Regions from separate parts of the Streptococcus porcinus genome, predicted to be linked through region 3. Evidence: predicted binding sites of a transcription regulator. Region 3 holds the regulator's gene; each other region holds the start of a gene.
The links. The regulator Rex, encoded in region 3, represses fermentation and respiration genes when NADH is low (regulators of the CRP and FNR family bind a similar motif). The targets are predictions, from matches to a motif close to TTGTGAANTANTTCACAA.
Positions count from the first base shown of each region.

Region 1: a site for Rex is predicted at 1,878-1,895, ahead of adhE (bifunctional acetaldehyde-CoA/alcohol dehydrogenase). Genes of this name have one in related genera too.
Region 2: a site for Rex is predicted at 1,791-1,808, ahead of FGK96_RS02375 (formate/nitrite transporter family protein). Genes of this name have one in related genera too.

Region 1 is NZ_LR594036.1:42,794-46,081, reverse strand. Features, by position in the region: gene adhE (bifunctional acetaldehyde-CoA/alcohol dehydrogenase) at 1-1,852, opposite strand, end outside; gene FGK96_RS00265 (acyltransferase family protein) at 2,009-3,288, opposite strand, start outside.
Region 2 is NZ_LR594036.1:468,109-471,396, forward strand. Features, by position in the region: gene FGK96_RS02360 (phosphoglycerate mutase) at 1-377, shown strand, start outside; gene FGK96_RS02365 (transcription repressor NadR) at 592-1,110, shown strand; gene FGK96_RS02370 (hypothetical protein) at 1,182-1,700, shown strand; gene FGK96_RS02375 (formate/nitrite transporter family protein) at 1,820-2,581, shown strand; gene pbp2b (penicillin-binding protein PBP2B) at 2,678-3,288, shown strand, end outside.
Region 3 is NZ_LR594036.1:1,012,209-1,015,496, reverse strand. Features, by position in the region: gene FGK96_RS04840 (AI-2E family transporter) at 1-338, shown strand, start outside; gene radC (RadC family protein) at 428-1,114, shown strand; gene FGK96_RS04830 (redox-sensing transcriptional repressor Rex) at 1,195-1,836, opposite strand; gene FGK96_RS04825 (DUF1831 domain-containing protein) at 2,046-2,393, opposite strand; gene FGK96_RS04820 (cysteine desulfurase family protein) at 2,383-3,288, opposite strand, start outside.

The DNA of each region.
Region 1 (3,288 bases), 970 kb from region 3:
CTGAACCAGTACCTGAAGTTGTTGGAATAGCAATGAATTTTGTTTTCTTACCAAGTTCAGGGAATTTAAAGGCGCGTTTACGGATATCCATGAATTTTTGAACCAGATCACGGAAATCGACTTCTGGTTGCTCGTAGAACAACCACATTACCTTAGCGGCATCCATTGGTGATCCACCACCAAGTGCAATAATCGTATCAGGTTTAAAGGTGCGCATTAATTCAGTACCTTTTTGAACAGTTGAGATATCTGGATCAGGTTCAACATCTGCAAAAATTTGGTAAACAACTTTATTCCGACGAAGATCAAGCTGTTCAATAATTTTATTTAAGAAACCAAGCTCAACCATTGCATGGTCCGTTACAATCATAACACGTTCAACATCGCGTGCTTTTTGTAAATATTGAATAGAATCACGTTCGAAGTATGTTTTTGAAGGAACTTTAAACCATTGCATATTATTTCTACGTCTTCCTACTTTTTTGATATTTAAGAGGTTGATAGCACTAACATTATCACCTACTGAGTTACGTCCATATGAGCCACATCCTAAGGTCAATGATGGGATAAATGCATTATAAACGTCACCAATACCACCAAATGTTGAAGGTGAATTCCAAATGATACGCATTGCTTTCATTTCTGTTCCAAAACGCTTAGCAAGTTCTTCATGTTTAGTATGGATTGCAGCTGAGTGACCAAGCCCGTTGAATTCAACCATTTGACGAGCTTTTTTGAGACCATCTTCAGTTGAATCAGACCTAAGCACAGCAATAACAGGAGAAAGTTTTTCACGAGTTAAAGGTTCTTTAACACCAACTTCTGAACATTCAGCTGCTAAAATATTTGTTCCTTCTGGAACTTTAAAACCTGCTTGTTCAGCAATCCAAGCTGCTGGTTTACCTACGATATCAGCATTCAATTTAGCTCCAGCACAATCTTTGCTATTTGCTTTAACACCAAAACAGAATTCTTCAAGAAGGGCTTTTTCTTTTTTATTAACAAAATAAGTTTTATATGATTTAAATTCTTCAACAAAGTCATCATAAATTTCTTTATCAATGATAACAGCTTGTTCAGAAGCACATACCATACCATTATCAAATGATTTAGACATAACAATATCATGTGCGGCCTGACGAATATTCGCTGATTTTTCCACATAAGCAGGAACGTTACCAGCTCCTACGCCAAGTGCAGGTTTTCCACATGAGTAGGCTGCACGGACCATAGCATTACCACCAGTTGCAAGTATTGTTGCAATACCATCATGATTCATCAAAGCACCAGTAGCTTCCATAGATGGTTTTGTAATCCACTGGATACAGTTTTCAGGAGCACCCGCTGCAATAGCTGCATCACGGACGATTTGTGCTGCGTGAGCTGAAGACTCTTGGGCAGATGGATGGAATCCAAAGACAATTGGATTACGAGTTTTCAAAGCAATCAGTGATTTAAAGATTGCTGTTGAAGTTGGATTTGTTGTTGGAGTAACCCCACAGATAACCCCTACCGGCTCAGCAATTAAGGTTAAACCAGTAGTATCATCTTCTTCAATAATTCCAACTGTTTTTGTATGACGCATATTATTAACAACATGCTCACAAGCAAACAAGTTTTTAGTTGCTTTATCCTCAAAAACACCTCGACCAGTTTCTTCGAAAGCGTGCATTGCAAGAATTCCGTGAGCGTCAAGGGCTGCAACAGAAGCTTTAGCTACAATATAGTCAACTTGCTCTTGATTAAGTTTTCTAAATTCATTTAAAGCAACAAGCCCTTTTTGAACCAACTCATCAACATGCTTTTGTGCCTCTTCAACCTTTTGTTCAGGTGATAATTTTGTTTCAACCATCATATTCTCCTCTTAATGATATAACTTGTTAAAAGTTTCACAATTTGTTTACAAAAATTATTATACCACAAAAAATAAGTTTGTAAATAGTTTCACAATAAATTTGTGAAGTTTTTTTCAAACTTTTTCTCGCAAAAAATAAGACCTTAATAGGCCTTATTTTGCATGTAATTTAGCTGCTTTTTCTACTGTGTTTTTTATTGTAGTAACGTATAATTCAGCACCTTTTGTGTCGGTATTACTATAGTGAACACCATCCGTTCCCACCCAAATATCTGGATTAGCAACAGCTTCTTTATACCAATCAGCAACGGTAACATAAGAATACTTCTTAGCTAAAGTTAGCTCATAATTACGAACTTCAGCCACTTGCGTTAAATTGTTGGCATTATATGGAGAGACAATTACCAAACGACTTCCTTTAGGAAGATCCTTAATAAAAGCTTGTAAATCAGATTTGTAATTATCTAAAGAATTTACTCCAACAGCTAAAACAGTTGTTTGGGATAAAGAGCGACTCTTAATACGATTATCAAGAATGTCATATGCTTGCGAGAAATTACGACTAACAGCAGCATCTAGCTGCGCTGCTGGCATAATTTTAGTGAAAGCCGATTGTGACCTTAGAGCAACAGAGTCCCCAATGATACTGATATCACTTAAGGCATTTGGATCCCCTGCCGCCAGAGTATGCGTTCGGTTCATACTACTTTGACTCTGCTGTAGACCACCGACTAACAAATCCGTTTCAAATTTACCAACTGTAGGTGCCATCATACTTCGTCCTAAAGTAACTAGTAACAATGCTAACGCTCCTAGTGCAAACCATTTTACATACGGCTTCAAATCTAGTTTTAAACCAAAAAGGTTTGGCGTTTTCCCTGCAATTAATGGTTCTATTACATAATATGATAAAGAGGCAAATAAAAAAGAAAAGAAAGTAGTCAAGATTACAGCTAGCCAATTAGACATCAACTGCGTAAAAATAATATAGAACGGCCAATGAAAAAGGTAGACACCATAGCTAACATCAGCAATATAAGTAACGGCTTTAGGTTCCTCAACATCAGGAGTTTGATCATTTAAGACCCTTGCAGTATAAATCATAACTGCCGTAAAAAGACTAGCCAGTACGAAACCAAAAAGATAAGTGATAATGTGGTTAAAATTTAAAGATAATGTTAAAAGTAAGAGTAAAGCGAAAGCTCCTGCCATAACACCAACCACATATTTCCGAGGCCATAGCCGAACATTTTTTTGGAAACGAATTGTTGTATCCTTAATTCCCGAAATCGTCGCAAACATGGAACCAATAAAGAATGGGAAAACATGGGCTATACTTGAAAAATAAATTAATGAAAAGTTATTGACGAAGAATGCTCTGGCAAACATCGTTATAAAACTAATTAAAAAGAAGGCGCCGGAAACTACAAAAA
Region 2 (3,288 bases), 540 kb from region 3:
ATGAGCAAGTTCATATCTGGCGTCGTTCATATGATGTCTTGCCTCCAGATATGGCTAAAGACGATGAGCATTCAGCACATACTGACCGTCGTTATGCACATTTAGATAACTCCGTTATTCCAGATGCTGAAAACTTAAAGGTAACCTTAGAACGTGCGCTTCCTTTCTGGGAAGACAAAATTGCACCAGCTTTAGTAGATGGTAAAAATGTTTTCATTGGTGCTCACGGTAACTCCATCCGTGCCTTGGTTAAACATATCAAGCAATTAAATGATGATGAAATCATGGATGTTGAAATTCCTAATTTCCCACCACTAGTTTTTGAATTTGATGAGAAATTAAACTTGACTGCTGAATACTACCTTGGTGGTCAGTAATCTGACAGCCCTCACTGTGAGGGCTTTTTGTGTTCAAACAAGTTAGGTTATTTGAACTTTTTGACCTCAAGAACACTCTTCTTGGCATCTTTTTGCTAGCAGAGAGTCTCATTTTAGATTATATTTTTGTAGGACTTTGTTATAAGATAAGGCATAGGCTAGCTTAAAATTTTATGGTAAGATAGACTTTAATAAGTAATGGAGAGGTGTCCCTATGAAAGCAGAAGAGCGTCGAAAAACCATTTTAGAAATTCTTGAAGCTAATCAAGAGCCATGTTCAGCTAATAAGCTAGCTAAGCAACTACAAGTCAGCAGGCAGCTTATTGTAGGTGATATTGCCTTACTGAGAGCTTTGCAAAATGATATTATTTCAACTCCTAAGGGCTATATTATGCGCCAATCGCTTTATTCAAGTGATTACACGGCGAGATTAGTTTGTCAGCACCAAAATGATCAGACTTTTCAAGAGTTATCAATTATTGTAGCTAACGGTGGTATTGTTTCAACGGTGGAGGTAGAACATCCTCTCTATGGTATGCTAACTGCTCCTCTCAATATTAAAAGTCAGCAAGATATTCTTGATTTTATGACTAAGGTTGACAATTCGCATGCAGAACTCTTGTCCTCACTAACCAATGGACTGCATAGTCATTTGGTATCTTGTCCAGATCAGAGAAGCTTTGAAAAAATTAAAGAAGAGTTGTCATCAGTCGGTATTCTTTATCACGATTAACAAAACATTACAGGTGTCTTGACACCTGTAATGTTTTGTTTTATAATTCTTTTAAACAAAAGGAGATTATTATGACAAAGAAACCTACTCAAACAATTGCTTACGCATCAATATTAGTTGCATTTGGAATACTGATTCCTATGATTATGCCTGTTAAAATTGTAATTGGTCCAGCTTCCTATACTCTAGCGAGCCATGTTCCTCTTTTTATCGCCACATTTATTTCTCTACCAGTGGGGTTATTTGTTGCACTCGGAACAACACTAGGGTTCTTTTTAGCCGGTTTTCCAATTGTTATCGTTATGAGAGCACTCTCACATCTTATTTTTGTAGCAGTAGCCGCTCTCTATCTAAGTAAGAAGCCCACAACCTTACAAAGTCCCCTTAAAGCTTTACCTTTTGCGATAGTGATTAATATCATTCATGGAGCTGCAGAATTTTTTGTGGTCCTTTTAATGACAATGACTCCTCATACAGAACTTTCCTATATTTGGTCCATATTAGGGCTTGTTGGTCTAGGAACTGTCATTCATGGTTTAGTTGATTTTTATTTAGCCTACTGGATTTGGAATCGCTTAACACATAAATAAAGACCACAGAAAATATCTTACATATCAATCGTCAAGTCCTTGTTGCAAGGGCTTGCATTTTTTTTGAAAATTGGTATACTAGAAAAAGAATTGTGAAGACTATAACAAAAGAGGTAACCATGAAGAGTCCAGAAGAGATTATCCAAACTACAATTGCTATTGGCCAGCGCAAAGTTGAAAAGCCTTTTCTTGCAAAAGCGATTTTAGGATTTATTGGAGGAGCTATGATTAGTCTAGGCTACCTCTTGTACGTCAGAATTGCTGCTAGTGGCTTAGAAACTTTCGGTGCTTTTTCAAGTATTTTAGGGGCATGTGCCTTTCCTATTGGGCTAATTATTATCCTGATGGCCGGTGGTGAATTGATTACTGGAAACATGATGGCTGTATCAGCTAGCTTTTTTGCTAAAAAAATATCTTTTAAAAAACTCCTACACAATTGGTTAATCATAACCTTTTTTAACATCATTGGTGCTATCTTTGTTGCCTACGTTTTTGGTCATTTTCTCGGCTTAACCTCAAGTGGAGTCTTTAAAGAAGAGGTTATTCACGTCGCACAAGCAAAAATTCTTGCCAGTCCCTTACAAGCCTTTGTATCTGGTATTGGCTGTAACTGGTTTGTCGGACTTGCTCTATGGTTAAACTATGGTGCTAGTGATGCCAGCGGAAAATTGCTAAGTATTTGGTTTCCAGTGATGACTTTTGTTGCTTTAGGTTTTCAGCATAGTGTGGCTAATGCCTTTATTATACCTGCAGCTATATTTGAAAATGGGGCAACCTGGTTAGCATTTTTACAAAACTTTACTCTAGTTTATGCTGGTAATATTGTAGGTGGGGCAGTCTTCGTCAGTCTTTTCTATTACAAAGCATTTTACCACCACTAATATCATAAATTATAAAAAAATCTTGACTGAGAACTTCATTCTCAGTCTTCTTTTTATAATTTATGATAAAATAGAATGCGAAGTTTAAAAGGGGGTATTGTCATCAAAAAAGAGTCTAAATTATTAGTTGTTATTAAGAAAAAAGCAAGCATACCTCGTCGGATAAACCTTTTATTTTCTATTATTGTTTTTCTTTTTGTGGTTTTAATCTTGCGTCTAGCACAAATGCAAATTCAAGATAAGGCTTTTTATGATGCAAAGCTTAAGTCCTCAACTGTTTACAAAGTTAAAAGTTCAACGCCACGGGGAATGATTTTTGACCAAAAAGGAAAATTATTAGTTGGTAATGAGATAAAAGAAGTTATTTCATTTACAAGAAATCCTGATGCTTCAGCAAATGACCTAAGAATATTAGCTAAAGACTTAGCTGATTATGTGAGATATACTGATGTTAAAGTTAGTCTACGTGCTAAGAAGGATTACTATCTAGCGGATCCTAAAGTTTATGCCAAAGTGGTTAAAAAATTACCGAAGAATAAAAAACTTGATACCTATGGTAACAGCTTGACTGAAGGAAAAATCTACCGAAACGCTTTAGCTTCTGTCAGTAAAGATGACCTTAATTATTCTCCTGATGAAGAAAAAGTTATTTCTATTTTTAACCAAATGAATGCGGTAGCCAGTTTTAATACGATAACTCTAAAAAC
Region 3 (3,288 bases):
TTGTTGCCTTTACAGCTCTAATTCCGGTTGTAGGAGCTTATATAGGTGTTACAGTTGGTTTTATACTAATCATGACGCAATCCTTATCACAAGCTATTTTCTTTCTCATTTTCATTATCATTCTTCAACAATTTGAAGGTAACCTTATCTATCCACGTGTAGTAGGAAGTTCTATCAAATTACCTGGTATGTGGGTTTTGATGGCAATTACGATTGGGGCTTCCCTAAAAGGTATTGTCGGCATGATTGTTGCTGTCCCATTAGCTGCAACATTTTATCAGATGGTTAAAGATAATATTGATAAAAAACAAGCTATCAAAAAGAACCAAGTTTCCTAAAACTTAGTTCTTTTTTTATTGGCATGATGGTTTTTTGTAGCTTAGCAAAGTGTTTAACTTTTTCGAATATATCAAGTGGAGGTGTTAGAATGTATTCCATTAAGCTTGAGAAAGAAAGTCTGTTACCTAGGGAGAAGTTAGTTCGAAATGGTGCTGAGCAACTCAGTGATCAAGAACTGTTAGCTATTATCCTGAGAACTGGTAATAAGGATAAACATGTCATGGAGCTAGCCGCCAATCTCTTAAACACTGTTTCATCATTATCCGATTTTAAAAAAATGTCTCTACAAGAGTTACGACAATTAGTAGGGATTGGCAATGTAAAATCAATTGAGTTAAAAGCAATGCTTGAATTTTCAAGAAGGATCCAAGAATCTGAGCAAACTAGCCAATATCAAATTTTGTCAAGTTTTCAAATTGCTAAAAAAATGATAAAACAATTGGGAGATAAGGAACAAGAACATTTAGTAGCATTATATCTAGACACTCAAAATAAAGTTATTGAAGAGAAAACTATTTTTATTGGAAGTGTTCGACGCTCAATAGCTGAGCCTATGGAAATCATGCATTATGCTTGTCGGAATATGGCAACAAGCATGATTATTGTTCACAATCACCCTTCAGGTTTCGTAGCTCCAAGTGAAAATGACTATCATTTCACGAAAAACATAAAACAATTATGTGATCAAATCGGAATCGCTTGTCTTGATCACATAATTGTTGGAAAAAATAACTATTATAGTTTTCGTGAAAAAACCAATCTGTTTTGTGAGTAAATTTTTGAATAAAACGAATACAATGATGAATGTGACATTAGGTTACTTATTGAGACTTTCACTTGTTAACACGCTTTATCTTACTTATTTGCTTGATTCATAAAATAGAGTAAGGTTTGAAGTTCACTTGTTAAATCAACATATTGTACAATAACATCAGCTGGCACTTGAAGATGCACCGGTGAAAAACTTAGAATCCCTTTAATCCCTGCAGCAATAAGTTGATCAGCAACCTCTTGTGCCTGCACGCTTGGTACCGTTAAAATAGCTGTCTCAATATCTGTTTTTTCAACGTGCTCTTTTAATGTTGACATACCATAAATGGGAATCCCATCAGCAGTATTTGTTCCAACCATGGGATGACTATCAACATCAAAACCCATGGAAATTTGCATCTTATTACGATCGTGGAAGCGATAGTGCAGCAGTGCACGGCCAATATTACCACATCCTACAATAAGAACATTGGTTGTCGAGTGATCGTTTAAGAGATCAGCGAAAAAGTTCATTAATTTTGAAACATCATATCCGAATCCTCGACGTCCCAATTCACCAAAGTAGGAAAAGTCACGACGGACTGTTGCAGAGTCAATCCCCATTGCGTCTGCAATTTGTTTAGAACTCGCTTTTTCAATCTGATCGGCATAAAAACGTTTGAAAATGCGATAATACAAAGACAAGCGCTTAGCTGTTGCCTTTGGAATGGATTTATCAATTACCATTATCTTGCTCCTTTTTTATTATTCAGTATCTTTCATGCTACTATTGTAACAAATACTTTGTGAAAAATGCAACTTTTATCCACTAGATAGGAGTAAATATTACTATTTAGTTCCGTCATAAGAAAAGCCTTCTTTTACAGAAGGCTAAATTCTAAGATGAGTGATAAAAAGAGAGCTTTCTTAAGCCATTTAAATTAATAGTAAAGGGATTAGTTTGCTTTCTTTGTAAAGATATCACGTTCTACCAAGCTATCCATTAAAAAGTAAAACTTATCTTGTAATATTTTATGTTTTTCTGATTTAAAAATATTTACCATACGTAAGCCAGACTGGTCTGTAATAGCCAATTTAAACGCATCAAGCTCCTTGTTAATTGTAATTTTCAATGGGAAGCCATCACCAGAGTTTGGGACCTCCTCTAAAAGGCGTGTCAGCTCATAGTGTCCTACTTTTGTAACTGAAAAAGTCGTATCTCTGAGAGTATATTTTTTTATTTTGGGACTTATTTCATATGTGTACCGACAGTCTGGTAAAGCAATTTCTTTTTCAAATGCCATTTGATACTCCTAAAATAGTTTTTAATTCTTTTATAAAGGATTGAATTTCCTCAATTGTATTTTGTTCAGAAAATGAAATTCTGATGGCTTCTTTTAGTCGAACAGATTCTTTGCCATAGTAGGCTTCTAAAACATGACTTGGTTCGACTGTACCAGCAGTACAAGCAGATCCTGTGGAAATAGCAATATTTGCCATATCTAAACGGGTGAGTAAGAGACCATTTTGTTGACCGGGAAAGCCAATATTGATAACATGCGGAAGTGATTTTTTTGATTTTGACAAATAGAAGTTACAATCAGAAAGATTAGCAATCAGCGTCTCTCTGAGTTTTTCAACGTGTTGAAAGTTTGCTGTCATCTTTTGATATGCTTCTTGTAAGGCAGTAGTCATTCCAACAATCCCAATAAGATTTTCGGTGCTAGCACGCCTCTTTTCTTCTTGGTCTCCTCCATGTAGAAGTTGGTCAAAATGGAGGTTGTTAGAGTAGAGAAAACCTACACCTTTTGGGCCGTGAAATTTATGAGCAGAAGCAGATAAAAAGTCAATACCTAGCTCTTTAGGATTAATTGATATTTTACCAATTATTTGAACGGCATCAAGGTGAAAGACTGCTTGATGCTCTTTCAAACTTGATGCGACTTCTTGGTAAGGCAAGAAGTCACCAGTCTCATTGTTGGCAGCCATCATGCTGACCATAATAGTATCATCACGCAAGGCTTCGCGGACTTGTTGACAAGTAATCTGGCCATTGCTAGGTTTTAAGTAAGTAACCTCAAAACCGAAACGTTTTTCTAAATAAGCCATGGTGTGAAGTACAGAGTGATGCTCTATGGTAGTCGTTATTAAATGCTTTCCTTTGTGCTGATTAGCAAGCGCATAGCCTTTGATTGCTGT